DNA from 3 places in the Cupriavidus sp. 96C5-1 genome. Region 2 is predicted to be linked to each of the others. Evidence: predicted binding sites of a transcription regulator. Region 2 holds the regulator's gene; each other region holds the start of a gene.
What was found. The regulator NrdR, encoded in region 2, represses ribonucleotide reductase genes. The targets are predictions, from matches to a motif close to CACNANATNTNGTG.

Region 1 (10,087 bases), on a different contig from region 2:
CAGTTGGCCGATAAGGCGCGCGATCCGTCGTCACCAATGCGCGCAAGGCTTCAGCCTTGCTGCGCTTCGCTCGCAGGCGCCCACGCCTTCTCGACTGACTTGTTTCTACAACGAATCTCAGACTCAGGACACTAATCCGGAGCAATCACATGCATGCAAGCAACGCAATCGCCGCGGCGCTGATCGCCGCCTTCCTGCCGGCGGCCGCGCACGCCAGCGCCGAGCTGGCCAGCAGCAAGGCCTGCCTGGCCTGCCACGGTGTCGACAAGAAGCTCGTGGGGCCGGCTTTCAAGGACGTGGCTGCGAAGTACAGGGGCAGCAAGGACGGCCAGGCGCAGATGGTCCAGTCGATCCTGCAGGGCAGCAGCGGCAAGTGGGGGCCGATTCCGATGCCGGCCAACCGCGTGAGCGAAGCGGAAGCCGGCACGCTGGCCAAATGGGTACTCAGCCTGTAGGCCGGGCCATGGCGGCCACGCGCGCGCTGGTGCTGGCGCTGGCTTGCGCCACCGCGGCGGGTATCGCCGCGGCCGCCGCTCCGGCGCCGGCACGGCAGGCGCAGCTGGCGCGCTGGCTGCGCGACGATTGTGGCGCATGCCATGGCATGACCCTGCGTGGCGGCCTGGGGCCGCCGCTCGTCGCGGCGGCGCTGGCCGGCAAGCCACACGACGCCCTGGTGGCAACCGTGCTGCAAGGCCGCCCCGGCACCGCGATGCCCCCCTGGCAACCCTTCATGACGCAAGACGAAGCAGCATGGCTGATCGAACGACTTCAGGCGGGCGAAGCGCCCGCCGTACTACCTCCCGCAAGCACTGGACCGGCCCGCTGAAGCTGGCCGCCGCGCTCGCCCTGGCTGCCGCCGGCCTGGCTGGCTGCGCCGGCGGGGCGGACGGGATGATGCGCGGCACCGGTGACCTGGGCGTGGTGATCGAGCGCGCCGCCGGCCGCATCCAGGTCGTGGAAACCTCGGGCATGACCCGGCTGGCCACCGTGGCCGGGCTTGGCGACCTGTCGCATGCCAGCGTGGTGTTTTCGCGCGACGGCCGCTATGCCTATGTCTTCGGCCGCGACGGCGGCCTGTCGCGCGTGGACCTGCTGCGCGCGCGCGTGACGCATCGCGTGATGCAGGCCGGCAACAGTATCGGCGGCGCCATCCTGCAGGACGGCAGCGTGGTGGCAGCGCAGAACTATGCACCCGGCGGCATCCGCCTGTTCGATGCCGCCACGCTGGAGCCGCTGGCCGAGATCCCCGCCATCGGCCGCGACGGCCGCCGCTCCAAGGTGGTCGGCCTGGCCGACTTGCCGGGGCGGCGCCTGGCCGCCAGCCTTTTCGAATCCGGCGAGATCTGGATTATCGACGCAGCCGATCCGCGCCATCCACAGGTCACCCGGCTCGACGCCGGCCGCGAGCCATACGACGGGCTGGTCACACCCGATGGCCGCTGGTACCTCGCCGGTCTCTTCGGCGAGGACGGCCTTGCGCTGGTGGACCTGTGGCAGACCCCGCCGGCGGCGCGCAAGGTGCTGGCGGGCTACGGCCGAGGCGAAACCCGGCTGCCCGTCTACAAGATGCCGCACCTGCGCGGCTGGGCGATGGCGCAAGGCCAGGCCTGGCTGCCGGCGGTAGGGCGCCACGAAGTCCTGGTGGCCGATCCGGCGCGCGGATGGCAGGAGAGCGGCCGCGTTGCGCTGGCCGGCCAGCCGGTCTTCGTGATGGCCCGCCCGGACGGGCGGCAGGTCTGGGTCAATTTCGCCTTTCCCGACAACGACACCGTGCAGGTAATCGACACCGCCACGCGCCAGGTGGTGCGCACCATCAAGCCATGCCGGGGCGTGCTGCACATGGAATTCACGCCCAAGGGGGAAGCGGTATGGCTGTCATGCCGCGATGAAGACCGCGTCGAGGTCTACGACACCGCCAGTTTCGCCCGCCTCGCCACGCTGCCGGCCGACAACCCGAGCGGCATCTTTTTCACCGTGCGCGCGCAGCGCTTCGGCATGTAGATCCACACCGACCATGTACGACGAACGCCAACTCTACGACCACATCCAGCGGGATTTTCCGCTACAGCCGCGGCCCTTCCAATGCGTGGCCCAGGCGCACGGCCTGAGCGAACAGGCCGTGCTCGGCCTGCTGGCGCGCGATCTGGGCGCCGGACGCGTCAGCCGCATCGGCGCGGTCTTCGCCCCCAACACGATCGGCGTCAGTACGCTTGCCGCCCTCAAGGTGGAGCCGGCCTGGCTGGACCGGGTGGCGGCACGCATCAGCGCCAATGCCGCCGTCAGCCACAACTATGCGCGCCACGGGCACGCGTATAACCTGTGGTTTGTCGCCGGGGCGCGGCACCGCGCGGCGCTCGACGCGGCACTGGCAGAGATCGGCGCCGAAGCCGGCCAGGCGCCGCTGGACCTGCCGCTCGAGCGCGAATACCACATCGACCTGGGCTTCCCACTGTGCAGCGAGGTCCGCAAGCCATCGTGGCCGACGGTCAGGATGCCGCCCCTGCAGCGGCTGGACGACGACGACTGGCGCCTCGTGGCGGCGCTGGAAGCGGGCCTGCCGCTGACCCCGCGCCCTTATCACGCGCTGTCCCGGCAATGCGGCATGCCGCTGGATCGCGTTCTGGCACGGCTATCCCAGTGGCACGCCTGTGGCGTGATCCGGCGCTTCGGCGCGATCCTGCACCATCGGCGCTTTGGCTACAGCCATAACGCGATGTGCGTGTGGGACGTGCCGGATGGCCGGGTCGATGCGCTGGGCAAGCGCCTGGCGCGGCTCTGCGCGGTCAGCCTGTGCTACTGCCGCGCGCGGCGGCTGCCGCATTGGCCATACAACCTGTTCGCCATGGTTCACACGCGCAGCGAGGATGAACTGCAGGCCGCGCTGGCGCTGTTCGACCAGCAATGCGGGCTGGCCGCCGCGCCGCGCGCGGTGTTGCTGGGCAGCCAGTGCTACAAGCAGCGCGGCACCCGTTATGCCGGCGCGCAGGTCAGCCTATGAGCGCAGCCCGCACTTTGGCCACCGGGGTATCGCCCGTAGTACTGGACGCGCTCGACCGCCGCATCATCAACGCCCTGCAAGGTGGCTTTCCGCTGACGCCGCGCCCCTATGCCGATGCAGCCGGTGCGCTCGGCACCGACGAGGCCACGCTGCTGGCGCGCCTGCAGGCGATGCTCGATGGCGGGATACTGACCCGCTTCGGTCCCCTGTACCAGATCGAACGGGCGGGGGGGCGCTTCGTGCTGTGCGCCTGCCACGCGCCGGCCGCGCGCACGGAAGCCGTGATCGCGGCCATCAATGCCCATCCAGAGGTTGCCCATCACTACGCGCGTACCCACCACCTCAACCTGTGGTTCGTGCTAGCGGTCGCGCACCCGGACGCCGTGGCGCAGACGCTCGCGCGCATCGAAGCCAGTGCCGGGGTGGCGGTGCTGGCCTTCCCCAAGGAGCGGGAGTTCTACGTCAATCTCTACCTGAGAGCATAAGCATTCATGCACGATAAGCTCCTCACGCAAGCATTGGATACCCCGTTCTCCGGCATTTCCGGCGCTGACGATGCCGCCTTGCCCGACGCGATCGACCGCGCCTTGATGCGCGCCACGCAAGCCGGGCTGCCGTTGGTGGCAGCGCCCTATGCGGCGCTGGGCGCCGCGCTTGGCATCAGCGAGCGGGAGGTCATCGCCCGTTTCGAGGCGATGCGGGCCAGTGGCCTGATGCGCCGGCTGGGCGCGGTTCCCAATCACTACGCGCTGGGCTGGCGCGCCAACGGCATGACCGTATGGGACGTGGCCGACGAGCGCATCGAGGTGCTTGGCCAGCGGGTCGGCGCGCTGCCTTTCGTCAGCCACTGCTACCGGCGCCCGCGCCGGCTGCCGCAATGGCCCTACAACCTGTTCGCCATGGTCCACGCACGCACGCGCGCGCAGGCATTGCCGCTGGTGGCGCAGATCGGCGCCTTGCTGGGCGACGCCTGCCGGGCGAACGATGTGCTGTGGTCCACCCGCATCCTGAAGAAGACCGGGCTGCGCCTGCTGCAAGGAGACTAGATATGTTCCGCCTGTCCCGATTCATGGAAGCCCTGCGCGACGGCGGCCCGGTGCCGTCCGCGCGCAAGCCCGCCGGCCCGGTGGTCATCTGGAACCTGGTGCGGCGCTGCAATCTCAACTGCAGGCATTGCTATTCCACGTCGGCCGATACCGACTTCAAAGGAGAGTTGACCACGGCCGAAGCCCTTGCCGTGCTGGCGCAACTGAAGCAGGCACGCGTGCCTGCGCTGATCCTGTCGGGCGGCGAACCGCTGCTGCGGCCCGACCTGTACCAGTTGGCCGGGCGTGCGCGGGCGCTGGGTTTTCACCTGTCGCTGTCGTCCAACGGCACGCTGCTTGACGGCGCGCACGCGGCGCGGCTTGCCGGCGCGGGCTTTGACTACGTGGGCGTCAGCCTGGACGGGCTCGAAGCCACCCACGATCGTTTCCGGCGCTGTGCCGGCGCGTTCGCGCAGGCGCTGGCGGGCCTGCGGGCCGCCAGCGCCGCCGGCCTGCGCGTGGGCGTACGCATGACGCTCACCGAAGCCAACGCGGCGGAACTGCCCGCGCTGGTGGCGCTGACAGAGGCCGAGGGTATCGACAAGTTCTACCTGTCCCACTTCAACTATGCGGGCCGCGGCCGCGGCCACCAGGACGACGATGCCCGCCATGCCGGCACCCGCGCGGCACTGGACTGGCTGTTCGACCACGTATGGGCGCGCGCGCGGCAAGGCCGCGCCGGCGATTTCGTCACCGGCAACAACGATGCCGACGGCGTCTACCTGCTGCACTGGATCGCGCGGCGCTATCCCGCGCGCGTGGCCGACATGCGGCGGCGCCTGGTGGACTGGGGCGGCAACGCCACCGGCGTGAACGTGGCCAATATCGACAACCTCGGCAACGTCCACCCGGACACCATGTGGTGGCAGGTGACGCTGGGCAATGTGCGCGAACGGCCGTTCGGCGAGATCTGGGCCGATTGCAGCCATCCGCTGATGGCCGGCCTGGCCGCCCGGCCGCGCCCGCTGCAGGGCCGCTGCGCAAGCTGCGCGCAGCGCGCCATCTGCAACGGCAACACCCGTGCGCGCGCCTATGCCGTGAGCGGAAACCCCTGGGCCGAAGACCCGGGCTGTTACCTGACCGAGGCGGAGATCATGACGCCGCTGGCTGCGGAGGCCCTGGTGTGAACACTTCGATCCCGTCGTCGCGATGGTGCGCGCTGGCCGCCACGCTGATTGCCGTGCCCTATGCCGCCGCGGCGCTGGCCGCGACGCAGCCCCCGGATGCCGCCGCGCTCTACAGCCAGCACTGTGCCGCCTGCCATGGCCCCGAACGCCTGGGCGGCATGGGGCCCGCACTGCTGCCGGAGAGTCTGGAGCGCCTGCGGCCCCAGGAGCTGGCGGCGGTATTGCGCGAGGGCCGTCCCGCCACCCAGATGGCGGGCTTTGCTGGCAGCGTGGACGCGGCCGGGCTGGACGCGCTGGCGGCGTGGTTGCGCACTGCGCCGGCGGCGATGCCGGGTTGGACGGCGGCCGATATCGACGCGTCGCGCATCGTCTATCATGCGCCCGGCAGCCTGCCAGCGCGCCCGGTGTTCAGCGCCGATCCAGCCAACCTGTTCCTGGTGGTGGAGGCCGGCAGTCACCATATCAGCGTGCTGGACGGCGACAAGCTCGAACGCATTCACCGTTTCCGCAGCCGTTTCGCCCTGCACGGCGGCCCCAAGTTCAGCCCCGACGGACGCTATGTGTTCCTGGCCAGCCGCGATGGCTGGGTCAGCAAGTTCGACCTGTGGAACCTGACGCTCACTGCCGAAATCCGCGTCGGCATCAACACCCGCAACGTTGCGGTCAGCGACGACGGCAAATGGGTGCTGGCCGGCAACACGCTGCCGCAGACGCTGGTGCTGCTGCGCGCGGAGGACCTGGTGCCGGTGCGCGTGTACGACGTAAGGGGTGGCGATGGCACGGCCTCGCGCGTGTCGGCGGTGTACGATGCCGCGCCGCGCCAGAGCTTCATCGCCGCGCTCAGGGACATCCCGGCAGTGTGGGAGATCCCGTACGGCGGCGCCGTCGATGCCACATCATCCGCCGGCCAATTCACCCCCCGCGTGATCGCGCTGGACGAAGTGCTCGATGACTTCTTTTTCGACCAGGGCTACCTGCACATTCTTGGCGCCTCTCGCAACGGGCATGGCCAGGTGATTGATCTTGCGCAGGGGCGCAAGGTGGCCGACCTGGCTTTGTCCGGCATGCCGCACCTGGGCAGCGGCATCACGTGGGTGCGCCACGGCCGCGAGGTGATGGCTTCACCAAACCTGAAGCAAGGCCGCATCAGCGTGATCGACATGCGGACCTGGCAGACCGTCGGCAATATCGAGACCAACGGACCGGGGTTCTTCCTGCGCAGCCACGAGAACACGCCATATGCCTGGACCGACGCCATGATGAGTCCGCGCCGCGACACGTTGCAGGTCATCGACAAAGAGAGCCTGCAAGTGGTGGCCAGCGTCACGCCCAGTCCGGGCCGCACCGCGGCGCACGTGGAGTTCACCCGCGATGGCCGCTACGCGCTGGTCAGCGTGATGGAGCAGGACGGCGCCATCGTGGCCTACGATGCCACCACGCTGCGCGAGGTCCGGCGTATCCCCATGGACAAGCCGGTCGGCAAGTACAACGTATTCAACAAGACCACCCGTTCGTCGGGCACAAGCCATTGAGGAGCATGAGATGAACAGACCGCTGAAGCCGGGCAAGGTATGGCTGGTGGGGGTGGGGCCCGGCGATCCGGACCTGGCCACTGTCAGGGCTGCTCGGGTGCTCGGCCAGGTCCAGGTGTGGCTGGTGGATGATCTGGTGTCGTCCGACATGCACCGTTATGCCAGGCCCGGCACGCAGATCATATCGGTGGGCAAGCGCGGCGGGCGTTGCTCGGTGAGCCAGGCCAGCATCCATGCGCTGACGCTGGCGCATGCACTGGCCGGCCGCGACGTGGCGCGCGTGAAAGGCGGCGATCCGCTGTTGTTTGGCCGCGGCGGCGAAGAGGCTGAATTCCTGCGCGCGCACGGTATCGCGGTGGAGGTGGTCAACGGCATCAGCAGCGGCATGGCCGCAGCGCAGGCGCTGGGCATCGCACTTACGCATCGCGCACACTGCCACGGCGTGACCTTCGTCACCGCGCATACCAGCGGCGACGGCGGCCCCGACTGGCGGGCACTGGCCGCCGGCGGCACCACACTGGTCATCTACATGGGCATGGGGCGGCTCTGCGCCATTCGCGACGCCTTGCTGGCCGCGGGCATGCGGCCCGACATGCCGGCCGGCGTGGTCATGCATGCCAGCGGCCCCGGCGAGCGCCGCTGGTCCGGCACGCTGGCCACGCTCTCCGAGGCGCTCGCGGCCGGCCTGGCCAGTCCGGCGGTGGTTCTGATCGGCGGCGTGGTGGAGCGGGCTGTGACCACGCAAGCCGTGGCACGCATGAGCGCCGCGTGACCAGGCCGCGATCGTCCGCGCCCGACGCTCGCCTACCGTTGGCGGCGCGGCGGACTGCACGCTGCGGCGTGCATATTCGCATGCTTTCCCGTATTCCCGGCACAAGCCGTGGGCATTGGAAATATCACCGGATATGTCATACGCTTGCCCGTCGTCAATCAACATATAGTGTTTGACCGGTACGCTCTGTCCCACATCTAGTGTGAATATTGCCGGGAGAATGTATGGAGCACTGTACCGAAGCCGTTGTTGCCAGCCTGCCCAGGGAGGTCGTCAAGCGCGATGGCGAAAGAACCGCTTTCGCCATCGAGCGGATCCGGTCCGCGCTGCGCCGCGCCGGCGCTGCAACTGGCGAGTTCGCCGATGCGCAGGCAGGCAACCTCGCGGAGCAGGTGGCCAGGGTCCTGGCACACCGCTTCCATGAGCGGACGCCAGGCGTCGAGCAGATCCAGGACGTGGCCGAGCAGGTGTTGGTTGCCGCCAACCACTGGAACACCGCGCGTGCGTTTATTGCCTACCGCGGCCAGCACGCCAGGCTGCGCCAGGACCGCAAGGCCCTGGTCGACGTGGAGGCGTCGATCAACGAATACCTGAGCAAGGCGGACTGGCGCGTGAATGCCAATGCCAACCAGGGCTATTCGCTGGGCGGACTGATCCTGAACGTGGCAGGCAAGGTCACCGCCAATTACTGGCTGTCCCATGTCTACGCGCCTGAAATCGGCGAGGCCCACCGCAACGGCGATATCCATATCCACGATCTCGATATGCTCAGCGGCTACTGTGCCGGCTGGTCGCTGCGCACGCTGCTGCATGAAGGCTTCAATGGCGTGCCGGGCAAGGTGGAGGCAGGCCCGCCCAAGCGCATGTCGTCCGCCGTGGGGCAGATCGTCAACTTTCTCGGCACGCTCCAGAACGAGTGGGCCGGTGCGCAGGCGTTCTCGTCGTTCGACACCTATATGGCGCCGTTCGTGCGCAAGGACGCCATGTCCTATGCCCAGGTGCGGCAGTGCATCCAGGAGCTGATCTACAACCTGAACGTGCCGTCGCGCTGGGGTACGCAGACGCCCTTTACCAACCTGACTTTCGACTGGACCTGCCCCGAGGACCTGCGCGAGCAGGTGCCCGTCATCGGCGGCCAGGAAATGCCGTTCGCCTATGGCGAATTGCAGGAAGAGATGGACCTGATCAACCGCGCCTATATCGAGGTGATGACGGCGGGCGATGCCAAGGGCAGGGTGTTCACCTTCCCCATCCCAACCTACAACATCACGCGCGACTTCCCATGGGAGTCGGAGAATGCCACGCGGCTGTTCGAAATGACGGCCCGGTACGGGTTGCCGTACTTCCAGAATTTCATCAACTCGGAGCTGGAGCCGAATATGGTGCGCTCCATGTGCTGCCGGCTCCAGCTCGACCTGCGCGAGCTGCTCAAGCGCGGCAACGGCCTGTTCGGCAGTGCCGAGCAGACCGGCAGCGTAGGCGTGGTCACCGTCAATTGCGCACGCCTGGGCTACCTGCATGCGGGCGACGAAGCGGCGCTGCTGCGCGCACTGGACCGCCTGCTCGAACTGGGCAAGCAGAGCCTGGAGAACAAGCGCAAGCTGATCCAGCACCTGATGGACCAGGGCCTGTTCCCTTACTCGAAGCGCTATCTCGGCACCTTGCGCAATCATTTTTCGACGCTGGGCGTGAACGGCATCAACGAGATGATCCGCAACTTCACCGCGGACGCGCACGATATCACCTCGGAGTGGGGCCATGCGTTCGCGCTGCGCCTGCTGGAACACGTGCGCGAGCGCATCGTGGACTTCCAGCAGGAAACCGGTCATCTCTACAACCTCGAAGCCACGCCGGCCGAGGGTGCCACGTACCGCTTCGCCCGCGAGGACCGCAAGCGCTGGCCGCAGATCCGCCAGGCCGGCACGGCCGCGCAACCCTACTACACAAACTCCTCGCAGCTGCCGGTCGGCTGGACCGACGACCCCTTCGAGGCACTGGCGCGGCAGCAGGTATTGCAGTCCCGGTACACCGGCGGCACGGTGCTGCACCTGTATATGGGCGAGCGCCTGTCCAGCGGCGAAGCCTGCCGCGAACTGGTGCGGCGCGCACTGACGCGCTTCCGCCTGCCGTACATCACGGTGACGCCGACGTTCTCGATCTGTCCCACGCACGGCTACCTCGCTGGCGAGCATCCGTTTTGCCCGCGCTGCGACGAGGAGATCCTGGCCCGCAAGCGGGTTCCGATCGCTGCCTGAGCACGATCGTCCGGCTTGCTCGTTTTTATTTTTTAACCCACCCAAAAAACGGAGTACACCCCATGACTGACCAATATCAATCCTCGCCAGCCATTCAAGCCGAACCTGGCGACGCCGTGCTGCGCGACGAGGAGCGCCAACCCTGCGAGATCTGGACCCGGGTGATGGGCTACCACCGGCCGGTCTCCAGTTTCAACACAGGCAAGCAGGGCGAGCACCGCGAGCGCCGCTTCTTCGCGGAGCCTCGTGGCATTGCGGCCTGACGCCTGCGCGGGGACGGCCAGGCATCGCCGCAACGCGGACCCGTTGCGCGCGGGC
Region 2 (10,087 bases):
GCAGCAGGCCGGCACAGGACATCGCAGCGAGCAATACCAATTTGGAGACGCGTGCTTTCATGAGATGACTATCCGCGGATTAGTACGCGATGTCCGCGCGGCGGTTTTCCGCCCACGAGGCTTCATCGTGGCCAGTTGCCTTGGGCTTTTCCTTGCCCAGGCTGACGGCTTCCATCTGGTTGTCGGGAACGCCCAGCGAAGACAGCGAGCGGCGCACGGCCTCGGCGCGCTTCTGGCCCAGCGCCAGGTTGTACTCGCTGGTGCCGCGTTCGTCGGTGTTGCCCTGGATCAGGATGCGGCGGCCCTTGTTGGCGCCCAGGTACTTGGAATGCTCAGTCAGCATGCCTTGATAGTCAGGCTTGACGCTGTAGCTGTCGAAGTCGAAGTACACGCTGCGCTTGGCCAGCGGGCTGTTCGGATCGTTGAGCGGATCGCGCGAGACATCCACCGGTGCCACGGCGCGAGCGTCGGTCGAAGGCGTGCCCTTGTTGCCGGCACCCGCGTTGGCGGTGTCGTCCAGCTTGACGCCGGAGCTGCAAGCGCCGAGAGCCAGCAGGGCGGCGACGGCAAGGGTTTTGGTCATCATTTGGGTCATGGCGTGGAACTCCTGGTTTACTGCATGAATGGGCCCCAGGACGGCTCGCGAACCTCGCCGGACTGGAGAGACAAAACCTGCCGGGTGCGCCCGTCAGTGGACACCGCCGCCAGCACCGAGCGACCTCCCACCCGGGTGGCATAAAGGATGTACTTGCCATTGGCGGCAAAGCTCGGCGCCTCGTCGTTGGAAGTATCGGTCAGCGAGGTGACGTCGCCGTTGCCGAGATCCATCAACTGCAGCTTGAAGCCGCCAGTGCGCGTGATATAGGCCAGTTGCTTGCCATCGGGGGAAATCCGCGGGCTCACGTTGTAGCTGCCCTTGAAGGTCACGCGCTGGGCCGCGCCGGCCTCTTCGCCGCCAGCCGGCATGCGATAGATCTGGGGCGCACCGCCGCGGTCGCTGGTGAAATAGACGCTGCGGCCGTCGGGTGCGTATTGCGGCTCGGTGTCGATGGCGCTGCTGCGCGTCAGGCGCTTGAGGCCCGAACCGTCGGCATTGACCTGGTAGATCTGGGTGTTGCCGTCGCGCGACAGCGCCACCGCCAGGCGCTGCCCGTCGGGCGACCACGAGGGCGCGCTGTTGTTGCCCTTCTGGTTCGACACCAGAGTGCGGCGGCCGGTCGCCAGGTCATGCACGTAGACCACGGGCTTCCTGGCTTCGAAAGACACATAGGCGACCTTGGTGCCGTCCGGCGACCAGGAAGGCGAGATGATCGGCTCATTGCTGGTCAGCGCCACCTGCGAGTTCTGGCCGTCGGAATCGGAGATCAGCAAGCGATAGCGCCCGCCCACGCGGGACACGTAGGAAAGGCGGGTGGCGAACACGCCCCGCTCGCCCAGCAGCTTCTCGTAGATGTAGTCGGCAATCTTGTGGCCGGTCACGCGCAGCTGGTTCCCACCGACCGTAAAAGCCAGGCCGCCAAGGCTCTGGCCCTTGACCGTATCGTAGAGACGGAAGCGCACGTCGTACTGGCCATTGCCGGTGGGCGTCACGCTGCCGGCCACGAAGGCATCGGCGCCGCGCGACTTCCAGCTGCCGAGGTCGGCATCGGCGGACTCGGCGACGGTAGCGCCGGCCACGTCGATATTGCGGAAGCGCCCGCTGCGCTGCAGGTCCCCGCGGATGATGGCGGTGAGGTTCTGGGGAGCCTGTGCTTCGCCCTGGAAATTGGCGGTGGCGATCGGGAACTGGCTGGAGCCGACGCCTGTGATTTCAACGTTCAGTTGCGCCTGCGCGCTGCCTGCCGAACAGGCCAGCGCAACTGCCAGCCAGGCAAACAGGGCGTGCGCGCGGATATTGTGCCGCCGGGCGGCCAGCCAAAGGGGGGCCCAAAGCTTTCGCATGCTGCTCCTCAGTCGAGATCAAGATTCATCGAGCGCGGCCGGCAAACAGGATGCCGTGGTACAGCAAGGATACGGGGGGCATGTCGCATGCCCGTATCGCGTGCTCCAGGCACATTCGCCGGCTGCGTCAGGCAACCTAATATCGTAGCCTTGGGACTACCACGCATGGATGTAGGTTGCAATATGTTGCAATTCAAAACCACCGGCCGCTCTATCGCAGGGTTGCTGCATTGCATCATCGCCGCCTCCTAGTCCTTCGGCTTGAAGGTGATGGTGAAGCTGGCCGGCGCCTTGCCGTTTTCGTCGCGGGGCAGCGGGTCCGAGCGCTCGACGGCGCGCAGCACCGCGTTGTCCCAGGCCGAATTGCCGCTGGACTTTGCCACCCGGGCCGACATCAGCGAGCCATCCGGCGCCAGTTGGACGGAGACCACGGCGGCCGGATTGCCGGCAACGTCCTCGGTGAACACGATATTCGGCTTGACGCGGCGGCGCACCCGATCCGGGTAGCCCGGCGAGGCCTTGCCGCCTGAGCCCGCACCGCTGCCCGCGCTGCTGCCGACACCGCCGGCGCCGCCCGCTGCAGCCCCGCCGCCGGCGAGGGCCTGCAGCCGTGCCAGTTCGCCATGGCGCTGCGCATTGGCCGCGGCCTCGCGCTTGGCCTTGGCATCGGCATCCGCCTTGGCTTTCGCATTCGCCGCAGCCTTGGCCTCGGCATTGGCCTTCGCCTTGGCATCCGCCGCGGCCTTGGCCTCGGCATTGGCCTTCGCCCTGGCATCCGCCGCAGCCTTGGCCTCGGCATTGGCCTTCGCCCTGGCATCCGCCGCAGCCTTGGCCTCGGCATTGGCCTTCGCCCTGGCATCGGCCTCCGCCCGGGCCTTGGCGTCCGCGCGAGCCTTGGCATCGGCTTCCTTGCGCTCGCGCTCAGCCTGCTCCTTGCGCTGTTGCTGCTGCTCCTGCAGGAGCGCCTGCTTGCGTGCGTCTTGCTTGCGCAGTTCTTCCTTATGCAACTCTTCCTTGCGCAGATCGTCCTTGCGTTGCTGTTCGCGGCGCAGGTCGTCCTTGCGCTGGGCGTCCTGGCGCTCGCGCAACTCTGCCTGCTTGCGCGCCTCCTCGCGGGCCTCGGCCTCGGCCTTGCGGCGCTTCTGCTGCGCCAGCGCGATGTCGGCCTCTTCCTCGGCGCGGGATTTCACTGCCGGGGCGGGAGGCACGGGGCGCGGCTGCACTACCGGCTCGGGCACGGAGGTTACCGGCACGGGCGGCGCCGGCGCGGGAAGAGGTGGCGGGGGCGCGGTAGTGGCGGCGGGAACCTCTTCCCACAGCTCGGCCTCGGCGCCAACCGGAGTGCTGCTCTGCCAGTGCACGCCGTAGTACAGCACGATGCCCAGCAGCAAGTGCATGAAGAGCGCAAGCAGGAAGGAGCGCAAGCTTCCCCGCTCCGGGACCGGCTGATACGGATAGGCGGCGGTCTTCATGGCGCGCGGCGATGTATTACTTTGACTTGACCATCAGGCCGACGCGCTTCACGCCGTCGGCCTTGAGCACCGACATCACGTCGAGCACGGCTTCATACTTGACCGAGCGGTCGGCGGCGATCACCACCGGCTGGTCCGGGTTCTCGTTCTGGCGCTGATGCACGAAATCGATCAGGCCCGGCTTGTCGAGCTGGCGCTCGAAGGCCTTGCCTGCATTGTCCTTGCCGCGCGCGGTGAGCTGGCCATCTTCGTGCACGGTCACCACGATCGGCGGCGTGCTCTGCTGCGGCGTGGCATTGGCCACGCTCGGCAGGTCGACCACCGCGGGGTTCACGATCGGGGCTGCCACCATGAAGATGACGAGCAGCACCAGCATCACGTCGATGTAGGGCACCACGTTGATTTCGGCGCTGGCCCTGCGGCGCGAGCCGCCGCGGCGCTGTATCGCTGCCATTGCAGGATTCTCCTTGACCGGTAACTACGGTGATTTGCCGCGCGTCAGCGGGTCTGCCGTTGCAGGATATTCAGGAACTCTTCCATGAAGCTTTCGAACCGGATGGCCAGGCGATCGATCTCGGTGGCGTAGCGGTTGTAGGCAATCACGGCGGGAATGGCGGCAAACAGGCCGATGGCGGTAGCGACCAGCGCTTCCGCAATACCCGGCGCCACCGAGGCGAGCGTGGCCTGCTGCACATTGGACAAGCCGCGGAAGGCGTTCATGATCCCCCACACCGTGCCGAACAGGCCGATGTACGGGCTGACCGAGCCCACCGATGCCAGGAAAGGAAGATGCGACTCCATCACATCCATCTCGCGCTGGTAGGCCGCGCGCATGGCGCGGCGGGCGGCGTCCAGCAGCGCGCCGGCGTCGTTGTTGCGTTCGCGCGCCTTCAGGTATTCACCCATGCCGGACTCGAAGATCCGTTCCAGTGCGCCCGTGCTGTGGCGATTATTGGCTGCGCTCTGGTAGAGAGCCTGCAGGTCGCCGCCAGCCCAGAAGTCGCGCTCGAAGCCTTCGGTCTGGGTACGCGCCGCGCGCAGCGCGAAATGTTTGCGGAAAATGTATGTCCACGAAAACAGGGACATGACGAGCAGCAGGGCCATAACGGCCTGCGCCAGCACACTGGCGTGCAACACCAGCGTAATGATCGACAGGTCTTGCGTGACGGTCACGGGGTTCATCGGGCGGTCTTGATGGTTGCAAGGACGGGAGCGGGGATGGGAGTCGGGCGAAATGTGATACGATCCACACATCCCACCCGGATGGCGCCGGTAGCCAATAACTGCTCCCCTCGCCAGGCTTCCTGGGCGAATTGGACCGACGCCGGCCCAACCCGTTCAATCTGTGTCCGGATTTCGAGCAGGTCGTCCAGACGGGCGGGGGCATTGTAGTCCACCGCCGTACTTCTGACGATGAAGACCACGCCGGTCTCATCGGCCAGCGCCTGCTGTTCGATGCCGAGCGAGCGCAGCCACTCGGTCCGGGCGCGCTCGAAGAATTTGAGGTAATTGGCGTAGAACACTACGCCGCCCGCATCGGTGTCTTCCCAGTACACCCGCAGGGCCCACACATTGTTGCTCATGGCCGCGATTGTAACGGACAGCCAGCCTGGCCCGGCGTAAACCCTTGCCCAGCATTACAACAATTACATTACCTGACAGACAAGCCATTGACTTTTCGGACAGGTGCCCGAAGCCCCGTCTTGCAGCCAGCCGGCGCCTCGCGTAAACTGCCGCCAACCATTCCATCTTGCGCGACTGGCGAAGTCAGTGGGCACTACCACGAGGAAGCGCAAGTTATCTGGCGCGATGTATCAAGCGCCTGCCGCTCGCCTGGGCAGCGAATGGGAAGCAGGGTGCGCCCTGCGCCGGACTCGCCACAGCGTCCGGTGCTGGTCGCATGTGCCTTCCCCGCGCGCCCTACCCCGAAGCCGATTCGGATCCCCTTTTTTTTCAGACGAGTTTTCGCCATGTTCGAACGCAGCCGCTATACGATCGACCAGATCGACCCCGAGCTTTTTGCCGCCATCCAGAAGGAAGACCAGCGCCAGGAAGAGCACATCGAGCTGATCGCCTCGGAAAACTATACCTCGCCGGCCGTGATGGCCGCGCAAGGTTCGCAACTGACCAACAAGTACGCCGAGGGCTATCCCGGCAAGCGCTACTACGGTGGCTGCGAGTACGTCGACGTCGTCGAGCAGCTCGCCATCGACCGCGTCAAGCAGCTGTTCGGCGCCGAAGCCGCCAACGTGCAGCCCAACTCTGGCTCCCAGGCCAACCAGGGCGTGTTCTTCGCCGCCCTGAAGCCGGGCGACACCATCATGGGCATGAGCCTGGCCGAAGGCGGCCACCTGACCCACGGCATGGCGCTCAACATGAGCGGCAAGTGGTTCAACGTGGTCAGCTACGGCCTGGACGCCAATGAAGACATCGACTACGACGCGCTGGAAAAACTGGCCCAGGAAAAGCAGCCCAAGCTGATCATCGCCGGCGCCTCGGCCTTCGCCCTGCGCATCGACTTCGAGCGCATTGCCCGCGTGGCCAAGTCGGTCGGCGCCCTGTTCATGGTCGACATGGCTCACTACGCCGGCCTGATCGCCGCCGGCGAGTACCCCAACCCGGTGCCGCACGCCGACTTCGTCACCACCACCACCCACAAGAGCCTGCGCGGCCCGCGCGGTGGCGTGATCCTGATGAAGGCCGAGCACGAGAAGGCCATCAACTCGGCCATCTTCCCCGGCATCCAGGGCGGCCCCCTGATGCACGTGATCGCCGGCAAGGCCGTGGCCTTCAAGGAAGCGCTGTCGCCGGAGTTCAAGACCTACCAGCAGCAAGTGGTCAAGAACGCCCGCGTGCTGGCCGAGACCCTGATCGAGCGCGGCCTGCGCATCGTCTCGGGCCGCACCGAAAGCCACGTGATGCTGGTCGACCTGCGCGCCAAGAAGATCACCGGCAAGGAAGCCGAGAAGGTGCTGGGCGAAGCGCACATCACGGTCAACAAGAACGCCATCCCCAACGACCCGGAAAAGCCGTTCGTCACCTCGGGCATCCGCCTGGGCTCGCCGGCCATGACCACCCGCGGCTTCAAGGAAGAAGAAGCCCGCCTGGTGGCCAACCTGGTCGCCGACGTGCTGGACAACCCGCACGACGAAGCCAACATCGCCGCCGTGCGCGAGCAAGTGGCAGCCTTGACCAAGCGTTTCCCGGTCTACGGCTGATGCCCCTGCGCCACCCGCCTCCGTGCGGGTGGCCGGCAGCCCGCCATGGCGCGGGCCTTGCCAACCCAGGCCGGCGCGACCCAGAATGACAAGACGCTGCATGCGCAGCCCGCGTCCCGGCTCAAACTTCGAGGTGGTCAGGCATGAAATGCCCCTTTTGCGCTCATTCCAACACCCAGGTCCTGGACACGCGCATGTCGGAGGAAGGCGATACCGTGCGCCGCCGCCGCCGTTGCGAATCCTGCGACCGCCGCTTCACCACCTATGAGCGGATCGAACTGTTCTTCCCCGCCATCGTCAAGAAAAACGGCTCCCGCGTGGATTACACGCGCGACAAGCTGAAGGATTCGATGCGGCTGGCGCTGCGCAAACGGCCGGTCTCCGCCGAAGCCATCGATGCCGCGATCACGCGCATCGAAGAAAAACTGCTCGCCCTCGGCGAGAAGGAAATCCCCAGCAGCCAGATCGGGGAACTGGTCATGCGCGAATTGCGCCGGCTCGACAAGATCGCCTATATCCGGTTTGCTTCGGTGTACCGGAGTTTTGAGGACGTGTCCGAGTTCTCCGATGTGCTCGCGGAAGTGACGGCGGGCAATAGCAAGCGCTGAGCACCTGCCGGCCAAGGGGCCTCCCTGCCCTTGCCCCCTGGCCTTCATTTCTGGATATAGACCTCCTTCCATGCCACACGCTTCGATTTGCTCAGAAGATTGATCGGCAGCTGCGACGTGGACGAAGTCGCGTTCGACTGTTGGGTCAACGCATCGAGGTTGCCGTTGCTTAGCGCGACCAGGGATGGTCTGGACGACAGCGCGGTATTGGACAAGGCAATGCCTGTCCATGGAGACATGGCGGACGAGATGAAATTCGTGCTCGGCAGTTCGCCGCCGGTGGTCAGATCAACAGCATACAGGTAGCTCGAAGAGCCGCAGGTTGCTGCCGACGGGATATCGGTAGTGAAGACCAGGATGCCTGCCACCGCCGTCGGATTGGTGACCACACGCTCGCCCGACCCTGGCAGGTCGAAATACCAGCCAGGACTCTTGGTGAAGTCTATCGCCGGGGTGTTGCTGATATGACGCACAGACCCCGATAGTGTCACGGCTCTTTTCACGAGCGTGGTTCGCACATTGGAGATCAGCGGCACGGCGGTCATCGTGTCGACCAGCGCGTACATGGACTGCACATTGCTCACGCTCAGGTCGGATTGGCCGAGCAAGAGCCCCGTCCCCACGAAAACCAGGCGCTGGCCGTTGTAGACGGTCAGTTCCGGCGCCGAGCTGATCGGCTGGGCCTTGCCGCTGCCATCCACCAGGCTGGCAAGCTTGCTGACGTTCCACGCCGAGGTACTGGCACCGGAGAGATCGAAGCGCCAGACGTTACCCAACAGGTCGCCGCCATATACGTAGTCAATTGTCGCGTCGGTGGCCCCGTTCGCCGCAAAAGCCGAGATATACGCCAGGCCGGAGGGCGTAGTGGTATCGCCAACCCCCGTCGACATCGACTGGATCACATTGCCCGTAGCAGGATCGAGTACGAACAGCCGCCCCTTGCCATCACCCTGCGTGCCATTGCGGGTCACATTGTTGTTGTAGCCGGAGGGCACCAGCACCACCCAGCCCATGGCCTTGGTCTTGGCAAGCACAGGCTTGCCGAAAGTCAGGCCAAGGTTGGCCGCATCAGCATTGCTGGTGGCGGAATTCGGGAACTCCCATTTCACCTTGCTGGCCACGTCCGCCGCCTTCTGTGCCGTCGAACTGGTCACGTCAAGCGCATAGTAGCCGCTGCCCCCTGCCCCCAGGCCGCCCACAAGCAGCGTTGACCAGCTCTTGGTACCCGCCAGATAGACATCGCCCACGGCAGGCGTCGCATCGACGTAGTACTGATGTGTGTAGGGCGTGATCGTGTACGCATTCATTTTCCCGTTCGCCGTCAGGAGCGCGCCCGGAACGTAGGCCCAGAGTTCCGCACCGGAGCTGGCATCGAACGCATGTAGCATGCCGTCGTTTGCCCCTTGGTAAATCGCTGGCTTGCGCGAAGTAAGCTGCCTCTGGAAGCCTGCATAGCCGGCATCCGAGTAATAAGCTGCTGCGCCGGCAACATAGACCGGCTCCGCCGACACGATATCGCCAAGAAGGGATGTACGGGTGCGATACGTCGAGCCCTCCAGCGAGCGGTCCCCACGCAAGTAGGCAAGCACGCTGGGACCATCCGTCTTGCCCGGACTATTCAGCAGATTGATGGTGGAAGCCTGCAGCCCCCCCGTTCCCGAATCGAACGAGACGCCCTTGCCACCGTCGTAGGTCGCAATCAAACGGCTACCGGGCGAGCGGCCGGTCAACTGCTCACGTGCTTTCCACAGTGGCGCGGCTGCATTGATAAAACCGGTTGACGGGTCTATGGGAGCGGCAGTGAGTTCGCCGGACCAATTCTGCCCGTTATAGCTGGCCATGAAGGCTGCGCCGCCACCGTTTGTGGAACTGACGGCGATCGCCGCATTGGACGCCGACTTGGACAGCAGGCTCTGGAGTACCTGCTGGAAGAACGAAGTCAGATCAGCTGCATTGGTGGCACGGAACATCTGGCCACGGCCATTGATCGTGGCATGCCAAAGGTCGTCCAGGGCGTTCGGGCTGTAATTCTGGGATGTGGCCACCCAGGTTGGGGGGTTTAGGTTGGGGCTGTTGGCCTGCGCCGTGTTCTGCCCATAGATATAGCCTTTGGCCCCCAGAGCGACCGCATAGGTGTTCATATGCAGATTGGGGTTCTTGTCGGCATTCCAGGAAGTATCCGTCGTATTCACCGGCACCAGGCCCGCAGTGAGATCGGAGCGCAGGTTGTTGACGAAGTACGAACTGGCGATGTCCGCCAGCGAAGGTTTGGGGATGTTTGTATAAGGCGCGCTGTTGATGAGGCTGCTGGACGACAGGTAGCTGGGCGGCGCCACTGTCGACTTGTTGGCATAGCCGTCAGTCAGGATAAAGCCGGCATTCTGCTGGCATGCGTACTTGACCGGCGCGTTGGCGTCCGTCCTCATGAACTGGCTGCCGATGAAGTTGAGTGTTTCCAACGTGGGCGTGCCGCCAGACGCCACGCTCTGATAGATCGCTCCCAATAAAGCGGATCCGCTCTTTGCATTATCGGTCGACGAAAAATCGTACATCGTGATGGCGCTACCGGCTCCCGAATTGAAGTTGGTATAGCCGCCAAACATGCCCTTCAGGTTCGTCAATACCTGTCCCATACCCGACGCCAACATCAACTTGCGCTTGCGATAGTACTGAAACCAGTTGGCGAAATTCTGCAATTCATCGGTGTATGTGCGACCGCTGGGGAACTTCTGGCTATTTGCGGCAGTGATCTGCCACTCACGCACAAAGCCGCCATCAGGCATTGCGATACAGCCAGCGGTACTGGCCGTGCAGGTCGCATCCTTGACATAGTACGTCGCTGGACGGT
Region 3 (10,087 bases), on a different contig from region 2:
AAGCAGCCTTCAACGATACGGCATCCCCGGCCGAGCTCAGAGCCTGGACAGAGGGTACGGACACGGCCCACCCTGACAATTCAAAGCGCTCCTCGGCGAACGCCCGCGGCAAATCTGTCACGGGCACCGGCGGTGTACCTAATGCAGTGGGCACGGCGACTGCACTGCTCGCTGTGTAAGACACCACGGCCTTGAGTTCGACCGCCGCTGGCGCGGCACGGGCCAGCGCGCTGCGCAGTCCTGCCGTTGCGAGAAATCGTCGGCTTTCCCCGCGCAGGTCCTGGCCTATCGTCGAACGATGGCGGGACGGAACGGGGCCTAGCCCCGGTTCTACCGCGCTCAGGATTTCGCCCCAAAGAAGCAGGTTGGCACTGCGAACAAGATCAACGCCGGTGATGCCAGGATCCCAGTTGTCTGGGCCATATTGAAGGCACAGGACACCACTGCCACGGTACTGATGGTTGCTCCAGCTCTCGCCTGACTTCTGCGGGCGAATGTAGGCCGGCACGTCCGGGAAGAGGTTCGGATACACCAGTACGCCGTGGAAGCTGTCGACTGGCAGCTTCAATTGGAACTTCAGGCACAACTCACCTGCGCCCGTCTTCCCCCAACCGTGGGGGGTAAAGCCCGGCGTAGAGCGCGCGTGCTCCCGCATCAGGCGCCGCTCGAGCGCCATGCGCTTGGGCTGCTCCTGGAGCAGTCGCATCAAGCAAAGCCCCCGGGCTTGTTCGGGTAGACTGGGGCAGCGGGGAACATCAAGCCCACACCTGCGACCGGCCGCAGGAGGGAGTTGGTCGAGCTGTTCTCGGACTTCTTGGTGGCAGTTGACGCCGGGAAGCGCTGCCCCAGCACCTGACGCCACAACTTCAGCGCCTCCACGTCGTCAGTCTCGTTCTTGGCCTTACGGGCCAACTCGGCCTGGACCTTGATCTTGTTGTAGAAGGTCTTGAACTCCTCGGCCGTGACGTTCGAGAAGACGTTGCTGCCCGGGACGCCCGGGTCTTCGATATGCGGCACGGCGCCCAGCAGCACGTCCAGGCCGTAGGCGTCCCGGATGGCCTCCAGCAACTCGACGAACAGTATCTCGTAGTTCGCCTGGAAGTAGTTCATGTGCTTGGCAACTAAGCACTCCAGGATGAACCCCTTGGGCCGCTTCAGGTCGGACAGGTGCACGCGGCGCCACCACTTCGTCAGCTTGACCAGGGGCTTGAACCGTCCGCCGGCGGCCTTGTTGACGTCGATGGTCCACTGCGTGTGGGCAGGAGGGTTGGTGTTGAGCCACTTCTCCAGTTGGTTATCCGGGATGAGATAGGCATCACCATCCTCGATGACGGGCACCACATCCATGTCCACACCGGCGAGCGTCACGGCAATGGACCGGCGGTTGACCTTCAAATTCTTGTATCCCGAGTCAGCAAGCGCCTTGTTCAGTGCGTCCAGCACTGACTGAGGCTCGTCCTCCTCGGTATGATTCGTCACGGCGATGACGTCGACGTCCGGCCGCTGAAGCACCCCATCGATGAGTTGGGGGCGGATAGCCGTGTCTCGCCTGTAGGAGCCAGACAGGAAGGTCTCCACGTGCACTTCTGAGAACCCCTCGTGCTCGGCGAGCGCCGTGCGCAAGGTGTTGTGCGCGCTTGAACAGGTGTTCACTGTCGTGGTCGACGGCTCAATGTCCTTGAGCAAGTCCTCGAACTGCCGCTGCGTGGTCATTCGCTGTGCACCTTCGTGGTGTTGGTTGTGGCCTGCCCAGCGCAGTGGCACAATCTGTTGCCCCTTGGGGCAACGGTGTCAGCACGGAGCCTAGCTAGGGATGGAGTTCAAAACTACGTCAGCAGGCCTGAGTTGACCGTGTGAGCGTAGCCAGTTCGCCCAATTACGGCGCCAGGTTGGGCATCGGAGCACAGGCGTTGTTGCCCACATCCCGCCTCATCGACCAGGGTCGCTCGCAAGCAATCAGCGCCAGAAGCTCATCCCACGGTACCGCCCGCCCGATCTCATCGAGAAGCACACGCTTGCACGTGCGGTGGTTGCTCAGGTCCAGACTGAGGTCAGTCTGTTTCATGTGCCTATTGTCGCCGGACATCCTGCCCATGAGCGACCACCGGCACATGAGTTTTGAGCACCGCCCCTAGGTCAATGCCTCCCCCAATCAATCCCAGGACAATGCCCCACCGGTCTGATACTCGATCACACGGGTCTCGAAGAAGTTGCGTTCCTTCTTCAGGTCAATCATCTCGCTCATCCACGGGAACGGGTTTTCCTCGTTCGGGAACAGCTGCTCCAGGCCGATCTGCTGGCAGCGGCGGTTGCAGATGAAGCGCAGGTAGCCCTTGAACATCGGTGCGTTCAGGCCCAGCACGCCGCGCGGCATGGTGTCCTCGGCGTAGCGGTATTCGAGGTCCACGGCCTTCCTGAACAGCGCGGTGATCTCATCCTTGAACTCGGTGGTCCACAGGTGCGGGTTCTCGAGCTTGATCTGGTTGATCAGGTCGATACCGAAATTGCAGTGCAGGGATTCGTCGCGCAGGATGTACTGATACTGCTCGGCGGCGCCGGTCATCTTGTTCTGGCGGCCCATCGCCAGGATCTGCGTGAAGCCGACGTAGAAGAACAGGCCTTCCATGATGCAGGCGAACACGATCAGCGACTTCAGCAGCTTCTGGTCGTTCTCCGGCGTGCCGGTCTTGAAGGCCGGGTCGGTCAGCGTGTCGATGAACGGGATCAGGAACTCGTCCTTGTCGCGGATCGACTGCACTTCATGGTACGCGTTGAAGATCTCGGCTTCATTGAGGCCGAGCGACTCCACGATGTACTGGTAGGCGTGGGTGTGGATCGCCTCTTCGAATGCCTGGCGCAGCAGGTACTGGCGGCATTCCGGCGCGGTGATCTGGCGGTAGGTGCCCAGCACGATGTTGTTGGCGGCCAGCGAATCGGCGGTGACGAAGAAGCCGAGGTTGCGCTTGATGATGCGGCGCTCGTCTTCGGTCAGGCCGTTCGGGTCCTTCCACAGCGCGATGTCGCGCGACATGTTGATTTCCTGCGGCATCCAGTGGTTGGCGCAGCCGGCCAGGTATTTTTCCCAGGCCCACTTGTACTTGAACGGCACCAGCTGGTTGACGTCGGTCGAGCCGTTGATCACGCGCTTGTCGGCGGCGTTGACCCGGCGGTCGCTTTGCACGGCGGCGGCGTTCGGGTGATTGCCGAGGATGCCCGTGCCCGCCGGCTGCGTGGCCGCCGGGGGCAGCACGCCGTGCTGGTCGACGGCAAGTGCGGCGGTGGGATTCGGTGCGGGCTGCGGGGCAGCCTGCGGGGTGGCTTGAACGTCGTCGTCCCAGCTCAGCATGATGTGGTTCTCCGTGGAATGCTTTGGTTTGCCATGCCTCCCGCCGCGCGAACGGCGCGGCGGGAGGCATGGCAGGTAATGACTGACTGGGGGCGGCTTACTGGCAGGCCTCGCACTCTTCGAAGCCGGGGTCGCCCGGGCGCATCGTGCAGACCGCGCCTTCGGCTTCCGGCATGGCCGGTGCGGAGGCGGCAGCCTGGTCGATGCCGGCGGCGCCGATGCCACCTTCGCTACCCGACGACACGGCGTTGAGCGAGCCGCGCGACACGGTGGATTTCTCCACGTGGGTGGCTGCCATGGTGCGCAGGTAGTACGTGGTCTTCAGGCCGCGCAGCCAGGCCAGCTTGTAGGTATCGTCCAGCTTCTTGCCCGAGGCGCCGGCCATGTAGATGTTCAGCGACTGGGCCTGGTCGATCCATTTCTGGCGGCGGCTGGCGGCTTCCACCAGCCAGCTCGGCTCGACTTCGAACGCGGTGGCGTAGATGTCGCGCAGGTCTTGCGGAATGCGGTCGATGCGCGACAGCTTGCCGTCGAAATACTTCAGGTCGGCAACCATCACTTCGTCCCACAGGCCGCGTGCCTTCAGGTCGCGCACCAGGTAGTCGTTGACCACCGTGAATTCGCCCGACAGGTTGGACTTCACGTACAGGTTCTGGAAGGTCGGTTCGATGCAGGCCGACACGCCGATGATGTTCGAGATCGTGGCCGTCGGCGCGATCGCGATGCAGTTGGAGTTGCGCATGCCGTGCTGCTTGATGCGCGCACGCAGGCTGTCCCAGTCCATGGTCGAGGAGTGATCCACTTCCAGGTAGCCGCCGCGTTCTTCGGCCAGCAGCTTGAGCGAGTCCTGGGGCAGGATGCCGCGATCCCACAGCGAGCCTTCATAGGTGCTGTAGCGGCCGCGTTCCTCGGCCAGCTCGCTCGAGGCACGGTAGGCGTAGTAGCACACCGCTTCCATCGAGGTGTCGGCGAACTGCACCGCGGCGTCGCTGGCGTACGGCAGGCGCAGCACGTGCAGGCAGTCCTGGAAGCCCATGATGCCCATGCCGACCGGACGGTGGCGCAGGTTGGAGTTGCGCGCTTTCTCGACCGCGTAGTAGTTGATGTCGATCACGTTGTCGAGCATGCGCATCGCGGTGCGGATGGTCTTCTCGAGCTTGGCGTGGTCGAGCACCTGGGTGCCGTCGGCCTGTTGCTTCAGGTGGGCCACCAGGTTCACCGAACCCAGGTTGCACACGGCGATTTCGCTGTCGTTGGTGTTGAGCGTGATTTCCGTGCACAGGTTGGAGCTGTGCACCACGCCCACGTGCTGCTGCGGGCTGCGGATGTTGCACGGATCCTTGAAGGTGATCCACGGGTGGCCGGTCTCGAACAGCATGCCCAGCATCTTGCGCCACAGCTGCAGCGCGGGGACCTTCTTGAACAGCTTCAGCTCGCCGCTGGCGGCCTTGGCTTCATAGCCCAGGTAGGCGGCCTCGAACGCCTTGCCGACCTTGTCGTGCAGGTCCGGGCAGGTGGCCGGCGAGAACAGCGTCCATTCGCCGGCTTCCATCACGCGCTTCATGAACAGGTCGGGAATCCAGTTCGCCGTGTTCATGTCGTGGGTGCGGCGGCGGTCGTCGCCGGTGTTCTTGCGCAGTTCGAGGAATTCCTCGATGTCCAGGTGCCAGGTTTCCAGGTAGGCGCAGACCGCGCCCTTGCGCTTGCCGCCCTGGTTGACCGCCACGGCGGTGTCGTTCACCACCTTCAGGAACGGCACCACGCCTTGCGACTTGCCATTGGTGCCCTTGATGTGCGAGCCGAGCGCGCGCACATTGGTCCAGTCGTTGCCCAGGCCGCCGGCGAACTTGGACAGCAGCGCGTTTTCCTTGAGCGCTTCATAGATGCCCTCGAGGTCGTCCGAAACGGTGGTCAGGTAGCACGACGACAGCTGCGAGCGGCGGGTGCCCGAGTTGAACAGGGTCGGCGTGGACGACATGAAGTCGAACGACGACAGCAGCTGGTAGAACTCGATGGCACGTGCCTCGCGGTCCTTCTCGCCCAGCGCCAGGCCCATCGCCACCCGCATGAAGAAGGCCTGCGGCATTTCGATGCGGACTTCGTCGATGTGCAGGAAGTAGCGGTCGTACAGGGTCTGCAGGCCCAGGTAGTTGAACTGGAAGTCGCGCTGGGCGTCGAGTGCCGCGCCCAGGCGGGCCAGGTCATAGGTGGCCAGCTTTTCGTCCAGCAGCTCGGCCTCGATGCCGCGCGCGATGAACTTGGGGAAGTACTCGGCATAGCGCGAGACCATCTCGGTCTGGGTCACTTCGGCACCCAGGATTTCCTTGCGGATGGTGTGCAGCAGGATACGCGCGGTAACCTGGCTGTAGGCCGGGTCCTTCTCGATCAGGGTACGCGCGGCCAGGATGGCCGAGTCGTAGACCTGCGTCATGGGCACGCCGTCGTACAGGTTCTTCAGCGTTTCCTTGAGGATGGGCTCGGCGCTGACCGCGTCGCCCAGGCCGGAGCAAGCGTTGTCGATCAGGCCGTGCAGCGCGTTCAGGTCCAGCACGCGGGCCACGCCGCCATCGGTCACATTGAAGGTGACGCCGCCTTCCTGCACGCGGGCCACCGCCTGGGCGTTGGCCTGGGCGCGTTCCTGGGTGCGCTTCTCGCGGTACAGCACGTAGGAACGGGCCACTTCATGCTCGCCCGAACGCATCAGCGCCAGTTCCACGTGATCCTGCACGTCCTCGATATGGAAAGTGCCGCCGTTGGGACGGCTGCGCAGCAGGGCGCGGACCACATTCTGGGTCACTTGCTCGACCACTTCGCGCACACGCGCCGAAGCGGCGCCCTGCCCGCCGTTGACGGCCAGGAAGGCCTTGGTCACCGCCACCGAGATCTTGCTCGGCTCGAACGCCACCACGGCGCCGTTGCGGCGGATGATCTTGTAGTCCTGGTAGCCGCCAGCGGCGGCAGTAGCGGGGCTCGACTGCGGGTTCGCTGCCGCACCGGCGGCGGTGGCGCTGGCGGAAAATTCGTTCTGGGCTGTCTGCATGAGGAACTCCTGTTCTGACCCGTGTTTTATGAGTGACAAAGAGTCCCTGGCAAAACGCGCAAGAAATGACCAGGCACGCCGGCCGGCCCTGACCGGGGAGCGCGCTACCTTGCTGGATTCTGCTGGGACTCTTGTGATGCGCCGATCCTTGGGCGGACCACGGCGTAACGCCGCGGCGGAAACTGCACACCTAGGCCGGCTCCCCGAAAGCACCACTAGATATAGTGGTCGATGCGAAAAACTGGACTAAGTATAGTGAAACGAGGCGGTTTAACCAGTCTTGACAAGCATATTTTTGATGCGATTCCAGTGCCGGCCGAGGCATGCGGCGCTGCGCCATACCCGCCAGCCCAAGAGACGCAAGGGATCCCGCCCGACGGTGCGTTACCGCGCCATGACACGAAATTTTTTTGATTGACCGGGCCGCTTCGATAGGCGCGCACTTTATCAGGGTTTCCCCCAATTCGCGCTTTCCCCCTAGGCCGCGCAGTTGCCGCTTGCTTCAGGGCAGGTCTTTGCGGTAGGGCAACAGCGCCGGAGCCAGGCCGGCGGCGGCGGCAAAGCCCGTCCAGTCGAAATGCGGGCCGGGATCGGTCTTGCGTCCGGGCGCGATATCGCTGTGCCCCGCCACCGCCCGCACCGGGTAGGCGGCAAACAGCGCACGCACCAGCGCCGCGGTGGTGTGGTATTGCGCCAACGCGAACGGCAGGTCGTCGCAGCCTTCGATCTCGATGCCGATGGAAAAGTCGTTGCAACGAGGCCGCCCCAGGAACTCGGACTGGCCTGCGTGCCAGGCCCGGTCCAGGCAGGAAACGAACTGGACCAGTTCGCCTTCTCGCGTCACCAGGAAATGCGCCGAAACCCGCACCTGACAGATCGTAGCGAAGAAGGGATGGCGGGCCGGGTCGAGGCGGTTCTGGAAGAAAGCCTCGATATCGCCGCTGCCGAACTGGCCCGGCGGCAGGCTGATGTTGTGCAGCACCACGAGGTCGACCGGCATATGTGCCGGGCGCGCATCGAAATTGGGCGATGGCACGCGGCGCGCCGCAGGCACCCAGCCCGCCGGGTCCGGACTGAACCCGGGGCCGGGATCGGGAGCGAGGCGAAGCTCAGGCATCGCGGCCTCCCTCGGCGGCGGCAAATTGCCCGCCATCGGCGCTGTCGGCCGTGCCCTCGGCCGGGTCGTCCCGGCCCTCGCGAATCCCCAGTTGCTGGATGCGGTAGCGCAGCTGGCGAAAACTCAGGCCCAGCAGCGGCGCGGCAGCGGTACGGTTGAAGCCGGTCTGCTGGAGCGCCTGCAGGATCAGGTCGCGCTCCAGCGCTTCGAGGCGGCCGGGCAGGTCGATCGGGAAGCTCGCACGGCAAGGCTCTCCCGCCAACTCCCCCGGACGCGGCGCCACGGGCTGCGGGACGGGTTCCGGCGGCATGCCCGATCGGGCCGGCGTGGCCTCGGCTCGCGCGTCGCGCTGCGGATCGGGCCAGCCATGCTGCCCGGGATCGGACCAGGCAGCCGGTGCGGCAGGCGCAGGCGCCGACCAGCCGGCCGCCAGGGAGGACGGGCTGGGCGCTGCCGCTACCGGCGCCGCCCCGGCGGCCCGTTGCAACGCCTCGGCCGGCGGCAGGTACGGCGGCTGCCCGGCCGGGCGCGGCGTGGCGGAAAGCGCCATGCCCGCCTCCAGCGGGCCAAGGTCGGCCACCTCGATGATCAGGCCTTCCGCGAAGGCATAGGCGCGCTCGAGCAGGTTTTCCAGCTCCCGCACATTGCCGGGGAAGGGGTAGTCCGACAGCACCTGCAACGCGGCCGCGGACAGCCGCTTGGGATAGCGGTCGCCGTAGCGCACCGCCAGGTGCTCCAGGATGGCGCCCGCCAGCACCGGGATATCCTCGCGCCGTTCGCGCAGCGTCGGCATGCGCAGCGCCAGCACGTTGAGGCGGTAGAACAGGTCCTGGCGGAACTGGCCGGATGCGACCATGCCGGAGAGGTCCTTGTGGCTGGCGCACAGCACCCGCACATCCACGCTCTCCTCGCGGCTGGCGCCGATCTTGCGCACGCGCCGCTCCTGCAGCACGCGCAGCAGCTTGACCTGCATCGCCAGCGGCAGGTCGGCCACCTCGTCGAGCAGCAGCGTGCCGCCGTTGGCGGCCTGGAAGAAGCCGCCGCGCTCGGCGTCGGCACCCGTGAAGGCGCCCTTCGCATAGCCGAAGAACTCGGACTCCATCAGGGTTTCGGGAATGGCGCCGCAATTGACCGCGATAAAGGGATGCGCGGCGCGGGTGCTGACCGCGTGGATGGCGCGCGCCGCGCGCTCCTTGCCGCTGCCGGACTCGCCGCTGATGACGATCGGCGCCATGCTGCGCGCCAGCCGGGACAGCGCGCGCCGGACTTCGTGCATGGCGGGCGAATGGCCCGGCAGCAAGCTGGCCGCGCGGTCCGCGGTCTCAGGCGCCGCGCCGCCACCCTCCTCGGCGCTGTCGCGCCGCTGGCGCCCCAGCGCGTTCAGGATCAGGCTGCGCAGGTGGTCCAGCGAGACCGGCTTGGCGATGTAGTCGAAAGCGCCTGCCTTGAGCGCCTCCACGGCGTTGTCTGCGCTGCCGTAGGCGGTGATGACCGCCACCGGCACCCGCTCCGGCGCGCTCGATAGCTGGCGCACGATATCGATGCCGAGCCCGTCGCCGAGCCGCATATCGGTCAGCACCAGGCTGTAGCGGCGCGCCGCCAGGTGCTGGCGCGCCTCGGCCAGCGAGCCAGCCAGCACCACGTCGTGACCCATGCGGCGGATGGAGATCTCGAGCAGTTCTCGCAGGTCGGCCTCATCGTCGATGACAAGAATCGGATCGGGGCCTGGCGTCTTCAGGAGCATGGGTCTGCGTCTGGCGGGTTGGCGAAGTGGCGTCGGGCAGCCGGCGCGGGTCAGCCGCCGGCATTGTCCGGCGCGTCGATGCGCAAGGTCAGTACAAAAGCCTTGGCCGGCAGTGTATCGCGTGCGGCCGGCGCCAGCATGCCGGTCTGCGCCAGCAGCGCGTCGAGGGAAATCGTGCCGTAGCGCACCTGGGCGTCGTTGGCGCCGCATAGCTCGCGCGCCATGAACAGGCCCAATCCGGTGCCCTGGGCATTGCTGGTAAAGAAAGGCTCGAACAGGGTGCGCTGGTGCTCGCGCGACACTTCGGCGCCGTCGTTCCAGACGATCAGCTCGGCGTGATGCTGATCCAGCGCATGCGCCAGCAGGCGGATCGCCCCCGGCAGGCGGCTGCAATACCGCCACGCGTTGTCCAGCAGGTTGCCGAGCACCTGCTGCAGTTGCGAGGGGTCGAAGATGACCGGCCGCGCCACGTCGACCGTCAGCCGGATCGCATTGGCATTGATCTCGGCCGAGCGCGGCATGCGCCGCGCGCCGATCGGATCGTCGCTGGCCGAGCGCGAGCGCATTTCCAGCCGCCAGCGGCCAACGATCTCGGGCAGGGCCTGGTTCAGGTCGACGGCGGCCCGCTCGGTACGCGGCCGGCGCGACATCTGCAGCACATCCGACACCACCTGGTCGAGCCGCAGCACATTGTCGTGGATGATGCGCAACAGGCGCGCATCGACATCGCCCTCGGGCCGCCCCGCCTCGCCGGGACGGGTGCCGCGGCGGCTGGTTTCGGCCAGCAGCTCGCTGGCCTGGCTGATGGCCGCCAGCGGGTTGCGGATCTGGTGCGCCACG

Region 1: AC3FOF_RS26915 (ribonucleoside triphosphate reductase) is a predicted target of NrdR. The motif match lies at 7,672-7,685, and genes of this name have one in related genera.
Region 3: AC3FOF_RS22890 (ribonucleoside-diphosphate reductase subunit alpha) is a predicted target of NrdR. The motif match lies at 6,600-6,613, and genes of this name have one in related genera.

The regions. Positions count from the first base shown of each region.
Region 1 is NZ_JBYOJU010000028.1:102,727-112,813, reverse strand. Features, by position in the region: gene AC3FOF_RS26960 (c-type cytochrome) at 150-455, shown strand; gene AC3FOF_RS26955 (c-type cytochrome) at 437-826, shown strand; gene AC3FOF_RS26950 (cytochrome D1 domain-containing protein) at 751-2,001, shown strand; gene ahbB (siroheme decarboxylase subunit beta) at 2,015-2,998, shown strand; gene AC3FOF_RS26940 (Lrp/AsnC family transcriptional regulator) at 2,995-3,483, shown strand; gene ahbB (siroheme decarboxylase subunit beta) at 3,589-4,044, shown strand; gene nirJ (heme d1 biosynthesis radical SAM protein NirJ) at 4,047-5,210, shown strand; gene AC3FOF_RS26925 (cytochrome D1 domain-containing protein) at 5,264-6,742, shown strand; gene cobA (uroporphyrinogen-III C-methyltransferase) at 6,753-7,514, shown strand; gene AC3FOF_RS26915 (ribonucleoside triphosphate reductase) at 7,739-9,769, shown strand; gene nrdD (anaerobic ribonucleoside-triphosphate reductase) at 9,832-10,032, shown strand.
Region 2 is NZ_JBYOJU010000001.1:368,543-378,629, reverse strand. Features, by position in the region: gene ybgF (tol-pal system protein YbgF) at 1-61, opposite strand, end outside; gene pal (peptidoglycan-associated lipoprotein Pal) at 80-595, opposite strand; gene tolB (Tol-Pal system beta propeller repeat protein TolB) at 613-1,941, opposite strand; gene tolA (cell envelope integrity protein TolA) at 2,190-3,413, opposite strand; gene tolR (protein TolR) at 3,430-3,867, opposite strand; gene tolQ (protein TolQ) at 3,912-4,595, opposite strand; gene ybgC (tol-pal system-associated acyl-CoA thioesterase) at 4,592-4,996, opposite strand; ZMP/ZTP riboswitch at 5,158-5,259, shown strand; gene glyA (serine hydroxymethyltransferase) at 5,384-6,631, shown strand; gene nrdR (transcriptional regulator NrdR) at 6,775-7,239, shown strand; gene AC3FOF_RS01675 (pilus assembly protein) at 7,284-10,087, opposite strand, start outside.
Region 3 is NZ_JBYOJU010000022.1:59,734-69,820, forward strand. Features, by position in the region: gene AC3FOF_RS22875 (ThiF family adenylyltransferase) at 1-706, opposite strand, end outside; gene AC3FOF_RS22880 (SMODS domain-containing nucleotidyltransferase) at 706-1,713, opposite strand; gene AC3FOF_RS22885 (ribonucleotide-diphosphate reductase subunit beta) at 2,153-3,346, opposite strand; gene AC3FOF_RS22890 (ribonucleoside-diphosphate reductase subunit alpha) at 3,444-6,386, opposite strand; gene ampD (1,6-anhydro-N-acetylmuramyl-L-alanine amidase AmpD) at 6,889-7,503, opposite strand; gene AC3FOF_RS22900 (sigma-54-dependent transcriptional regulator) at 7,496-9,247, opposite strand; gene AC3FOF_RS22905 (sensor histidine kinase) at 9,298-10,087, opposite strand, start outside.